3 regions of the Paenibacillus sp. B1-35 genome follow, and region 2 is predicted to be linked to each of the others. Evidence: riboswitches for the same ligand, from Rfam matches in the RefSeq annotation. Region 2 holds a riboswitch; each other region holds the start of a gene.
The links. Region 2 has a riboswitch for thiamine pyrophosphate ahead of tenA (thiaminase II). Riboswitches for the same ligand answer to the same signal wherever they lie in the genome.

Region 1 (4,471 bases), on a different contig from region 2:
AGCAGCGATCATTGTATCTCTCCTTAGCACGAACCTTTTTATGAGGCGGTATATAGATGAATTGGTCGTTGCTAAAATTAATGGAACGGATATTTATCGATACCCTTTCCATAACATCAGCGATCATTTACTGGACAAGTACGGCGGCTGGTTCGAAATTGTGAATGAGTCAGGCGAGATCATTTTTGTCAAAGGAAACAAAGAGGACGACATCATGCATTACGAAGACGGCCAAATGTATGCCAAAATGGATGCGGAGCGCAACGATGATTCAATCTTCTATCATGCTTACCAAGCAAAAGGACCGGACGGCGAATCTTATGTATTGCTGTGGAAAATTCCTGAGCGATTATTGAAATTATCAACTGCGACAACGATCTTTGCTGCAATATTAGCTATTTTATTATTTATCCTGCTTTACTTTTACGCCCGCTATTCGGTTAGACAAGTGAAAAAGCCGCTACGGCAAATCGTAGAAGGCATCAAGGAGATGGAACGCTTCAATTACACGAAACGGCTCCATTATTCAGCAGAACAGGAATTCGCGGAAATACAAGATGCGTTTAACGGCATGGCTGAACGTTTGCAGCTTACTTCTGCCGAGAAGGAAACCGCCGAGAACAATAAGCGGAACATGCTGCTGCATCTGTCGCATGACTTGAAGACGCCGATTACTTCGATTTACGGTTATTCGCAGCTTCTGTTGGACAATCAGGCATTGGAAGATAAAGATACCCGCAAGTATATTCAATACATTTACGATAAGTCAGCTTATATGGCCAATTTGATTAAAGACTTATTTGAACTGGCGAAGCTGGATGACAAGCATACGGAATTGATCAAGGAGGAAGTAAACATCACGAAATGGTTCCAGCAGCTCGTGGTGGAATTTTATCCAGAAATAGAAGAGAAGGGATTTGAGCTTGAAGCACGTATCCAGGAGGAACCGCTCTATGTCAAGATAGATAAGATTCATATGAGCCGCGTCATCACCAACTTAATTAGCAATGCACTGCGATATAATCCAACGGGAACGGTGCTTTATGTGTCATGCGAACGACTGGATAGACATGTTATTTTGCGGATCGGAGATGACGGCATTGGCGTTCAGGAGCCGATCAAGGAGCATATTTTCGAAGAATTCATTCGCGGTGATGGCCCGATTAAAGACAGTACAGGCTTAGGTCTCGCCATTTGCAAAAAAATTATAACGCTCCATGAAGGCACGATTGAACTAACGCAGGATCAGCGGTATTCTACCTTGTTCCAAATCACGCTGACCATTATGGAGGACTAGCTGCGTGCAAAACGCCGCTGCCCTTTTGCAGCAAACCCGGCATTTCATTCTTATGAGCATCTATTCCCCACTATATCACTCTTAGATTTCCGCAACGCTCACATCATCGACTGCAGATAGAACGGCGAGTAATAATCACCTTGCCTCCATGATCCTCTTTACAAACCGATCATCCAGTGTATAATGTAAGCAGTCAAGCATATGAACAACGGAACAACTGCATAGTGATATCGAACACTAGGGGTGCTGTAACAAGCTGAGAGACAGCGGCAACGCTGTTAACCCTTATAACCCGAACTAGATAATACTAGCGTGGGGAAGTGTAGTCGACTGATTGATATAAGCGGTGGCTTCACCATGCACGTCTTTGCATGAAGCTACGCCGTAATCTTGTATCCTCAAGCGCAACTGCACCGACTCACGGTGCAGTTTTTTTGTTGTCTGCTGGCCCATATATTAATTTGCCAAGGAGGATATAAGTCATGAATCATTTATCTTGCGGTACGAGCCGCATCGTTGGTTGCCGCTTTTCCATTTATCCGATGAGCGATCGCTTTGTCGACATTATTTTGGGAGCGCTGCGAAATACGGACTTGTCCAAGGTATGGTCCCATACCGACGATGTCAGCACTTGGGTGCGTGGACGGAGCGAGCATGTATTCGATGTCGTACAGTCCATTTTCTTGCATAGTGCTGCTGGCGGTGAACATGCCGTGCTGAATGCAACCTTCTCCATTGGTTGTCCGGGAGACACGCAGGGAGACGCCTTCATAAGTACGGACGATATGCGAATGAATGCTGAACGCAATCAAGCGATTCCACTCCAGGTCGCTGCCCATTTTGCACTTTACCCGCTCGGGACGCCCGATTATATGGATACCATTTATGAAATTATCGGTCTAGCGAAGGAAGAAGGAACATTCGATGAGAGTGCACACTATGCAAGCCGCCTGGAAGGAGAAGCACAGCGAGTATTCGCCACACTCGAACATGCCTTCAATCGCGCACAAAAAACAGATAAGTCCCATGTCGTAATGACAACCACCATTTCTGCCAATAGTCCTTCAACAAAGTAACTGCTGCAGAGGAATTTTGAAACCTGCAATCTCAACGGACTCATCTGATCATCATACAAAGAAAAGAGGAATGTTCATGAATATGCGAAACAGCCAATGGAAATTGCGGGATATTGTCGTTCTCAGCTCACTGTCTGTCGTGTTTGCCGTCATTTATCTGCTCTTCTTGCAAATCGGCAATGTGCTTGTGGGCTTTATGGGGCCGATGGGCTATGAAGTGATTTTCGGCATTTGGTTCATCGTATCGATCATTGCCACCTATATTATTCGCAAGCCAGGGGCTGCTGTCATTTCGGAAACGGTCGCTGGATTGGTTGAGGTGCTCATCGGGAATGCGGTAGGCCCTATTTTAATCGTCTCTGCCTTGATTCAAGGGTTGGGAGCAGAAGCCGTATTTGCCGCAACAAGATACCGTAATTTTTCGACCAAGGTACTCATGCTTGCCGGTGTTGGTTCTGCTGTGTTCAGTTTCGCTTGGGGCTATTTCCGAAGCGGGTACGCAGCTTTTTCGCTGGGACTAATCCTTGCGATGCTCTTGGTTCGCTGCATAAGCGGTGCAGTCATTTCCGGTCTCTTAGGAAAATCGATTGGTGATGCATTAGCCAATACAGGCGTACTCCGGAGCTTCCCAATTGCAAAGGGGCAGCGATAACATGACGAGCACATTGCTTCTACCTAATGAGCAAGCATCTCCAGCAACGAGGGAAGATGATATAGAACCGCACCCTAATATAGCGATTGCCGCCTTGAATGTGTCCCTCGCCTTCGAGCATGAAAGCGAGCCGATCTTATCAGGAATTGAATGCTCTATTATGGATGGAGAGACCGTACTGCTGCTCGGGCCAAGCGGATGTGGAAAAAGCTCGCTGGCTTTCTGTCTTGCCGGACTGTATCCCTATGCTATCGACAGCTTTGTGGAAGGCTCTATACAAGTATACGGCAAGCCAATTGAGCAATATGGTTCAGGCGAGGTTGCCCAGATCATCGGCATCGTATTTCAAGATTTCGAAAGCCAGTTCTGTATGCTGCGAGTGGAAGAAGAGGTTGCTTTCTGTCTCGAAAATCGCAATTGTCCTCGTACGGATATGGAGCCAATCATTTACGAGGTGCTGGAGAAGGTTGGCCTGCTCGGATGGCGCCAAGCTTACATTCATGAGCTGTCCGGTGGTATGAAGCAGAAGCTTGCGCTCGCCTGTGCCCTCGCACTTCGTGTGAAAATGCTTGTTCTGGACGAGCCGACCTCGAACCTTGATCCGTATACAAGGCGTCAGTTCGCCGCACTTATCGCTGAGTTGGCGCAGAAGGAAGGGGTTTCCTTGCTGATTATTGAACATCAGTTGGATGACTGGATCGGGTTTGCGGATCGCTTGCTTGTCATGAATGAACGAGGAGAGCTCGCATTCGATGGGTTGCCTGCTGCCTATTTTGAGCAGCACGCCGCTGAGGCCAAATCACATGGCATCTGGCTTCCCCAAGCCTTCGAGCTGCAACGTACCCTTCAACAGACCGTATCCTCCTACTGCTCAGCTTCGGGGCTGACTCATTATCCTGCATTAACCGACGATGAGCTGCTGAATATGTTATTGCCTCTTTCTGCAGAGATCCAGAAGGCAGCGGTGCGTATATTGACACCAGCAAAGCCGAAGCCTTCTCAGCAGCAGCGCCGGACAGTTCTGAAAGCGGAGGGGCTTGCCTATCAGCGCCAAGGGAGATCGATTATTCATAACGCGTCGCTTACCCTGTACGAGGGGGAGTGGGCAGCGCTTGTTGGCCCGAATGGAGCCGGCAAGTCTACCCTTGCCTCCCTTCTGTCCGGATTGACTCAGCCGAGTGATGGACATATTCTGCTGCAAGATCTGCCTCTTCATCGTTATGCTGAAAGAGAGCTGCGGGCGCACATTGGCTATATATTTCAAAATCCAGAGCATCAGTTCATAACAGATACCGTATTCGATGAGATTGCATTTGGAATGCGGATGCAGCATGTAGAGGAAGAAGAAGTGAACACCAGAGTCGCGGAAGCATTGGCACGGTTCCGTTTAAGCAAGGTTGCGAAGGCGAACCCATTCTCCATCAGCCAAGGCCAGAAGCGCAGACT
Region 2 (4,471 bases):
GAGCCTATGTCGTCGGCATGCTGCCGTTCATGTACCAAGGAACACGCAACAGCCTGCGCGCTGTTCAGGCCGAATCGTTGATGGAAGCAGCAGAGCTGCTGGGAGCAAGTCGAATGACGGCATTTCTGCGCGTCATCGTGCCGAACATTATGCCAGGCATTCTCGTATCCGCGCTCCTCTCCTTCTCGATTCTGTTTGGAGAGTTCGTCCTCATTAACATATTGGTTGGCGGACGTTTTGAGACGATGCAGCTCTATTTATATGCTCAGCTCAACAAGAGCGGACATATTGCAAGCGCCATTACTGTTACCTATTTCATTCTGATGGCCATATTGAGCGCATGGATCGTAAAGCTGACCGGGCGGACATCCAAGCCATTCGCAGAGCCAGTTGAAGATACCTTCAATAATCCCGTTCCGACTACCCCAGCTATGATAAGCAAGGAGGCTTCCTAAAATGAGCTATGTACAGATGAACCAAGTTGCCAAGACATTCAATAAACAAAAGGTGCTGAACAGCATCAACCTGCATATTCAAAAAGGTGAATTGGTTACCCTGCTTGGCCCTAGCGGCTGCGGTAAAAGTACACTGCTGCGCATCCTGTCCGGACTAGCCCCATTGGATAGCGGAACAATTCATATCGACGGCAAGGATGTCACCGCTGTCGAGCCAAAGGATCGGGAAATCGGCATGGTGTTCCAGTCTTACGCTCTGTTCCCGAATATGACGGTATCTGATAATATCGCATTCGGCTTAACGATGAAGAAAATGCCGCTTGATGAAATCCGCCGTTCAGTTGGCGAAATGCTTGAACTGACCGGACTGCAAGGCAAAGAGAAGTCTTTCCCGCGCGAGCTCTCTGGCGGACAACAGCAGCGTGTCGCACTTGCCCGCTCACTCGTTACCAAGCCTAAGTTACTTCTGCTGGATGAACCGCTTAGTGCCTTGGACGCCCAAATTCGCAAAAACCTGCAGCAACAGCTTCGTTCCATTCAGCGCGAGCTGAATATGACGACTGTGCTCGTTACGCATGACCAAGAAGAAGCGATGGCGGTAAGCGATCATATTTACATCATGAATGCAGGAAATATTGCGCAGCACGGTTCTCCGCAAGAGATCTATACGCAACCGAGCAGCGAGTTCGTAGCACGCTTTATCGGCAGCTACAACGTATGGAGTGCCAAAACGCTGGGACAGATTGCACCGGAGTACAGCCTTTCAGGCAGCAAGCTGTATGCGATTCGACCTGAGACGTTCTCCGGGCAGCCGCTCGTTGGCGGGTTGGCCGTAACGGGAATCGTGCGCAACGTGACGATGCTTGGCAATATTATGCGCATGGAATTATGCGTGCATGGAGAGCATGTCGTCATCGATCAAATTCATCGGAATTCCGATTGGATCAGCGTAGGTGCGACAACGACGGTGTATCTGCATCCGAAGGACGTGATTCCGCTTCATGACGCTACTGCCTGAAGAACGTAGACAGCATATTTTGCAGCAGCTACAGCGGCATGGCAAAATACAGGTTGCTTCCTTGGCCAGCAGCTTGGAGGTCACGCCAGAAACAATACGACGAGATCTTGACGAGCTCGAAACGAAGCAAATGCTCAAACGAGTATACGGCGGGGCCATTGCCTTTTCCCATATGCAGATAGAGCCTCGATTCGGTAAAAAGAGCAGTATGGAGCAAGCGGCGAAAAGAGCTATCGGGGAAGCTGCCGCCGCACTCATTCAAGACGGAGATACGATTGTCATTGATGTAGGCACGACGATGATCGAGCTTGTGCGGGCAATTCGAGGAGTCGTCGGCGTCACCGTCGTGACGAACTCCATACCTGCCGCGGAGCTGCTTATGGAGCGACAGGAAGCCAAGTTATTTGAAGGCAAGGTCATCATGCTTGGGGGTGTCGCTCATCCCGAGCAGAAGTCGATTGCCGGAGCTATGACCTGCGAGTTGTTGACACGATTTCATTTTGATAAAGCATTCATCTCTTGCGCAGGCATTACCCCTGCGGGAATTAGCGATTATGACATGGAAGAGTCGTTTTGCTCGACCCTAATGATTCAACAATCCAAGTACGTATACGTGCTTGGCGACCATACGAAACTGGGAGTCAATCAGTTATGCCGAATTTGCGACTTGAACCAAGCAACGGCTGTCATTTGCGATCACCCCATGCCGAACAATTGGAGACGCGATAACGTGAATATTGAATGGATAGCAGCAGCACCCCTCTCTTCCTCCATAACTAGCAGTTAACGGGAACTTGCACCATTCACACAGCCCATCATTTGACAAAATATAAAATGGAAGATACAGTAACTAGTAGATGAATTTAATATGAAATCCACTAGGGGAGCCGCAATCGGCGGCTGAGACAAGAATTTTTGGACCCTTTGAACCTGATCCGGGTAATACCGGCGGAGGGAAGTGGAGACGGCCAGTTCATAGCTTTTTTATGCTGACATGATGAAGCCGCTCCATTTCGGGGCGGCTTTTTTTGCTGCCGCGAAGTGCTCCCTGTCCAGATTTCAGTTTGCATTCATCCACTATCCAATCATGCGGAGGTGCTGTTCATGCTTACATTTACGGAGGAACTGAGAAACGAAGCGGAGCCGATATACCGGGCAATCATGGAGCATCCGTTCGTTCGGGGAATTGCTGAGGGTACGGTTAAGAAAGAGCAGTTGATCCACTACGTCAAGCAGGATTTTGAATATTTGAACGCCTTTATTCGTATTTATGGCATTGCGATTTCCAAATGCGACAACCGTGATACTATGGCTCTTTTCAACGAGCAAATTTCGTTTGTGCTGAACAGCGAGACACACCCCCATCGTAATTTTTGCGACGTGGCAGGCGTGACGTTCGAAGAACTCCAAGGCTACCCGCTTGCTCCATCCGCAAGCCATTATGTGTCCCATATGCTGACCGTCGCTCACGAGGGCACATTGGAAGATATTATAGCAGCTTTGCTGCCGTGCCCTTGGACATATGTGGAGATTGGACAACACTTGCTAAAAGAAGTGAATCCGGATGAGACACATCCGTTCTATGAGTGGATTCATTTCTATGGAGACCTCGGCAGCGGGATTACGGACAAGATGCGCCGCATGCTGGATGAATGGGTAATGCCGTTTTCACCAGCACGCAAGCAGCAGCTGAAAAAGCATTTTCTGACCAGTTGCCAACTGGAATATATGTTCTGGGACATGGCTTATAAAGAAGAGGACTGGCCGGTACGCTTGGCGGAGAAGGCAGAGGTGAAGCAAGGATGAACGGCATGCAGCTCCTCCCCCTGCGCATTAAGGAACGACGCCCCCTCATCCATAATATTACGAATATTGTCGTCGCCAACTTTGCCGCCAACGGTTTGCTTGCCATTGGCGCCTCCCCTGTGATGGCTTCGGCCAAGGAAGAGGTCGCGGACATGGCTAAGGCAGCAGACGCGCTCGTGCTGAACCTTGGTACACTCCATGCAGATATGATAGAAGCTATGCTTATCGCAGGTCGATCGGCGAATGTGCACGGCATTCCGGTTCTTCTCGATCCGGTAGGTGCAGGCGCAACGCCTTATCGGACGAAGGCAGCGCTGAACATGTTAAAAGAATTGCGCGTCTCGATCGTGCGCGGCAACGCCGCGGAAATTGCCCAGCTAATGGGTGAAGCCGGCGCAATCAAGGGCGTTGATTGCGTAGAGTCCCAAGCATCCCCTCGCACCCCGGAAGCGTTGTTCGATCTTGCTGCGCGGGCAGCCGAGCGGTTTGGCACAATCGTTGCCATTTCGGGAAAAGAGGACGTCATTACGGACGGTACAACGGGCTACATCATTGCGGGCGGTCATCCGATGTTAACGAGCATAACGGGAAGCGGGTGTCTGCTGACATCTGTAATCGGGGCATTTGCCGCGATAGAATCTGATTTATTGCTGGCAGGAGCCTCAGCGATGTCTTATTATGGGTGCGCAGCCGCAAGAGCCTATCGAACGGCTGGCCACCGAGGGCCCGGCAGCTTCCAGACCGCATTTCTTGATGCATTGTCTGAAATCGGCCAGTTCGATACGGCAGCCTCGACTATCACCCCTCGCCAAGCTGCTGCAAGAAGGAAGGTATGGCTATGACGGTTGCACGAGCATTGACGATTGCCGGCTCTGATAGCGGAGGAGGCGCCGGCATTCAAGCCGACATCAAGACATTTCAAGAGCTAAATGTATTCGGCATGTCAGCGATTACGGCCGTGACGGTACAGAACACGCTCGGCGTTCATGGTGTGTACCCGCTGCCTCCTGAAGCCGTTGCCGAACAAATGAACGCCGTCGAAGAAGATATCGGTGTTGATGCTGTCAAAACAGGCATGCTGTTCAGCGCAGACATCATTGAGACCGTGGCGAATCGTCTTGAAGCATTCGGCTGGAACAACGTTGTCGTCGACCCGGTCATGATTGCCAAGGGAGGCGCGCAGTTGCTCGAG
Region 3 (4,471 bases), on a different contig from region 2:
TCCGCGAATAAAAAAGCGAGTATCTTGCTTTCCTACTGCGGAGCTTCCGAGTTATATCTATATTAATCAAGGAAGGAGTAAACTTATCTTACTTTGCTTTAGCCAAAGCTTCTTGAGCCAGTTGCACGAAGCTTCCAACGTGGATAGATACGCCGGATACAGCGTCTGTTTTGCCTTCGTTGTTCACAGCGATTGCAGCTGGATCTTGCTTAGCGATAAGTTCTTGCTCCATTTTTTCAGCTTGCTCGTGCCATTCGGAAGAAGCACCGCCAGCTTTCATACCGTATTTGCCATCTTTAGATTGCTTTTTCTTTGTATCTCCGCCGTCTTTATGAACGCCATCCCAGTTTACAGCAGTGATTTTGCCGTCTTTAACTGTGATGTCCATTGTTTCTTTCCAACCGGATTTCTCATCGAATTCAGGAGATTCTGCATGATAGTCGCCGTCTTTCAATGTTACTTGAGCTGCGTCTTTATTAGCTTCTGTTGATGTGTTTGTTTCAGGCTGCTTTGCAGCTTCTTCTTTCTTATCTCCACAACCGGCCAACATACCTACAACCAATACTGCGGACAGTAACAGTACAAGTTTCTTTTTCATAAAGAGTCCCCACCTTTTCTTTAGTTCAAAATTACTTTGTGAAAATTATAACTAACGGATTTACAATGTCATTTTAACATTAACTCCCTCTTTGTGAATGTGATAAATGTCACACTCAATGGATAAATCTTTAACTAAGGGAATCCTTGCCATGATCATTTTACATCCTGCTCATCGATAAAGCAGTGAGGTATGACAATATATTCCCTCCGTATCGTCCACAATATACGAAGGGTAGGGTAAAGACCTTTTCATACAGAATATGAAGGAATTGCTTCCACTTAATATAGGGGACAAATAAAGTCAAAACTCACCATGCATCCACTGTGTGTTTCCTATTGGCATGAACCGCCTCTGTATGATAAAGTTATGGCTTGCGCGTATGCGCCGCGGTTCGTAACCATCCCGCGTAATCAAAACTAGGAGGAATTTCATAAATTATGTTCAACTTTACTTGGGGCATTTTGTTCATCCTCGCGAACTTTGCCTTTTTCCTAATTTGTTATCGTGCATTCGGCAAGTCGGGGCTCTATGCTTGGATTGGTGTAATGACAGTTATCGCCAATATTCAAGTCGGCAAAACAATAGAGATGTTCGGTGTTGTGATGACACTGGGCAATACAGCGAATGCAACACTGTTTATGACGTCGGATTTGCTAAACGAGAAGTTCGGTCGCAAGGAAGCGAAGCGTGCAGTATGGTTTGGATTTTTCACCTTAATTATGACGACAATCATTATGCAGATGGCTCTTCGCTTTACGCCAGAGGCGTCTGATATGGCAAATACGGCACAAGCGTCGCTGTCAACTATATTTGATTTCATGCCGCGTCTTGTTGTGGCAAGTTTAACGGCCTATTTCGTTAGTCAGTTCCTTGATGTGAAATTGTTCAGCATGGTGAAGGAGCGCTATCCGAAGGCAGGTCAGCTGTGGATTCGAAGCAACGGGAGCACCGGCATCAGCCAAATGGCGGATTCGCTCGTATTTTGTACGATTGCATTTGCCGGCATTGTCCCTTGGGATGTCTGGTTCCAAATCTTTATTACCACTTATGTAATTAAACTTATTATCTCGGTGTTGTCGACACCAATTCTATATTGGGCAAGAAGCTTCCCGGTTCGTGATGATCTACCGCGGGAGCAAGTGCAATAAGCGAAACGAGACAACTGGTTTTAATTTTCTATCCGTATAGAAGAAAAGGAAAGGCAGAAGCTTCCCTAAACCTAAGCCCAGCACCAAAGACTGCGCTGGGTTACTTGCCTATAACGACACAGGAACAAATGACAGAGGTTCTAAAATTGGAATATTGTACCTTGTTTCACATGGAACTTTTTTCGACAAGTTTCATGTGGGTGTACGAATTTAATGCTAATGTAGGTTCTTTGGTTGTTATGTTATGCATCATTTTGTGGGTATACTCACATTGGAATTTTGCTCTTTCTCTGATCATTGTTACTGGACTTTCTGGTAGATGAGGTCTATAATTACCCATGTAAATGATAGCTTCGATAACTGCATATGCACGCTAGGGGTGCTGGAATACGGCCGGCTGAGATTGTATCCCATTAAGATACCGACCCTTACACCTGATCTGGGTAATGCCAGCGTAGGAAAGACGTTGAACCGCGTCATTATTGTTATATAAAGGTTATTGCTTATTCGCCAGCTTCGCATGAATGTGCGCTGCTTCGGACAGCATTGTCATGATGCTGCACATATGGATGAATATCGCCATACCTGTGACGCGGACATCGTATGATGCACATTTTCGCATATACGCGCAGAACGGCACACATAGCGTCCCAGATGGGGCGCTTTTTTTTGTGGATCTGAATCGTGTTGCAGGACGGCGGGACGGGAACTTGCTCATCCATACATATACGATCGAGCGGATCGTCCAACTGGTGAATGCGGCAGGCGTTATCGAAGCATCTTATGATTTCATACCGACTCTCTACTAGAGCGGGGCAAGAGAAGGGGGATTCATCATATGCAACGCACACGCTTGGAACGAGGATTGATGCTGGCGCTCATCATTATGATGACGTTTGCGCTTACTGCTTGCAGCGGCAAAGGACAAGAAGCGGGACAAGGAGACCAGACATCGGGAAATCCAGCACAAGAGCAAGGAACGAATCAGAATAAGGCGAAGGAAAAACGCGATGTGAAGATCGTGCTCGACTGGACGCCGAATACGAATCATACAGGGTTATATGTAGCTAAGGAGAAAGGCTTCTATGAGGAAGAAGGGCTGAATGTCGAGATTTTGCAGCCAAGCACAGGCGCATCTGATGCGATGATTGCATCGGGAGAAGCGCAATTTGGAGTTAGTGTTCAGGAAGGCATTACGATGGCTCGACAACAAAATGTTCCGATCGTGTCGATTGGAGCGATCATTCAACATAATACATCCGGATTTGCTGCGCCGAAGAGCAAGAACATCAAGTCGCCGAAAGGCTTTGAAGGGAAGACTTATGGCGGTTGGGGCTCTCCAGTCGAAGAAATGATTATTCACACAATTATGGAGAAGGATGGCGGCGACTACAGCAAGCTGAAGAGTGTCAATATGGGTAACGCCGATTACTTTACAGCTGTGAAGAAGGATATCGACTTCGCATGGATTTTCTATGCATGGACAGGTATTGAAGCAGAGCTCCGCGGTGAGCCAATCGATATGCTGTATGTGAATCAATACGCGAAGGAATTAGACTATTACACGCCTGTTCTATCCACAAGCGAGAAGCTAAGTAAGGAAGATCCTGAATTGGTTAAGGCATTTATGCGAGCAACGTCCAAAGGCTACCAATTTGCAATCGACAATCCAGAGGATGCGGCGAATCTGCTGCTTAAGGCTGTGCCGGATTTGAACAAAGATCTGGTTATTGCCAGCCAGAAATGGCTGAGTCCGAAGTATAAGGACGATGCGCCTCGATGGGGTGAGCAGAAGCGCGAAGTATGGGCGAATTACATGAATTGGCTCGTAGAGAACAAATTAATGGAAAAGAGCATCGATGTCGACAAGGCATTTACGAATGACTTCTTGCCTGCTTCATAAGCACAACGTTACGAAGAAATCGGCAAGGGGCGCGCAGGCGCCCTTTTGCTGTATATGAATTTCTATGTATCCGATGGTGATATGCAATCGAGGAGGAGAATCGAGATGGCGAATAGCTTAGTGAGCATTCAGATCGTTCCAAAGACGAAAAATGGGGAAGACGTAATTCCTTATGTGGATCGCGCAATCGAAGTGATTCAAGCATCAGGCGTGAAGTATCAAGTAAATCCACTAGAAACTACGATGGAAGGCGAGCTTAGCGAGCTATTCCGCATTATTGAGGATATGAACAAGGCGATGATAGAGATGGGAAGCAACAATGTATTGTCCCAAATCAAAATTGTGTATAAGCCTTCCGGCATTACGATGGACGAATTGACGGTGAAATACCGGCCATGAGTAGGAGTCGACTTACGAAGATAGGGCCTCCGCTTATAGCCTTTGTTCTCTTTCTTGCGATATGGCAGGTCGGAGTCATGGTATCGGGCATTGAGAAGTGGATGCTGCCCAGCCCGCTTGATATTTTTCAGGAGGCAATCAGCAATGGGGGCGGGCTGCTTATGCATACGTGGGCGACCGTTCAGTTGACCCTAATTGGATTCTGCGTCGGAACAGCAGTCGGGCTGCTGCTCGCATGCGCGCTTCATCCGCTGCCATGGCTGAAGCGGGCCATTTATCCGCTGGTGATTGTCAGTCAGAACATCCCGACAATTGCGCTATTGCCATTGCTTATGATCTGGTTCGGTTTCGGTCTCATGCCGAAGATTGTAACGATCACGCTTGTTTGCTTTTTCCCGGTATGTGTGGCAACACTGGATG

Region 1: linked by a shared signal. The riboswitch ahead of ACQ5BJ_RS24520 (YkoF family thiamine/hydroxymethylpyrimidine-binding protein) and the one ahead of tenA (thiaminase II) in region 2 are both predicted to bind thiamine pyrophosphate.
Region 3: linked by a shared signal. The riboswitch ahead of ACQ5BJ_RS17775 (hypothetical protein) and the one ahead of tenA (thiaminase II) in region 2 are both predicted to bind thiamine pyrophosphate.

The regions. Positions count from the first base shown of each region.
Region 1 is NZ_JBCHVJ010000009.1:154,481-158,951, forward strand. It holds gene ACQ5BJ_RS24515 (HAMP domain-containing sensor histidine kinase) at 1-1,297, shown strand, start outside; TPP riboswitch at 1,527-1,633, shown strand; gene ACQ5BJ_RS24520 (YkoF family thiamine/hydroxymethylpyrimidine-binding protein) at 1,780-2,373, shown strand; gene ACQ5BJ_RS24525 (ECF transporter S component) at 2,450-3,025, shown strand; gene ACQ5BJ_RS24530 (ABC transporter ATP-binding protein) at 3,027-4,471, shown strand, end outside.
Region 2 is NZ_JBCHVJ010000003.1:189,533-194,003, reverse strand. It holds gene ACQ5BJ_RS12685 (ABC transporter permease) at 1-455, shown strand, start outside; gene ACQ5BJ_RS12680 (ABC transporter ATP-binding protein) at 457-1,473, shown strand; gene ACQ5BJ_RS12675 (DeoR/GlpR family DNA-binding transcription regulator) at 1,457-2,260, shown strand; TPP riboswitch at 2,344-2,447, shown strand; gene tenA (thiaminase II) at 2,578-3,279, shown strand; gene thiM (hydroxyethylthiazole kinase) at 3,276-4,121, shown strand; gene thiD (bifunctional hydroxymethylpyrimidine kinase/phosphomethylpyrimidine kinase) at 4,112-4,471, shown strand, end outside.
Region 3 is NZ_JBCHVJ010000005.1:244,246-248,716, reverse strand. It holds gene ACQ5BJ_RS17785 (FMN-binding protein) at 89-598, opposite strand; gene ACQ5BJ_RS17780 (queuosine precursor transporter) at 1,039-1,749, shown strand; TPP riboswitch at 2,115-2,228, shown strand; gene ACQ5BJ_RS17775 (hypothetical protein) at 2,301-2,558, shown strand; gene ACQ5BJ_RS17770 (ABC transporter substrate-binding protein) at 2,588-3,652, shown strand; gene ACQ5BJ_RS17765 (thiamine-binding protein) at 3,758-4,051, shown strand; gene ACQ5BJ_RS17760 (ABC transporter permease) at 4,048-4,471, shown strand, end outside.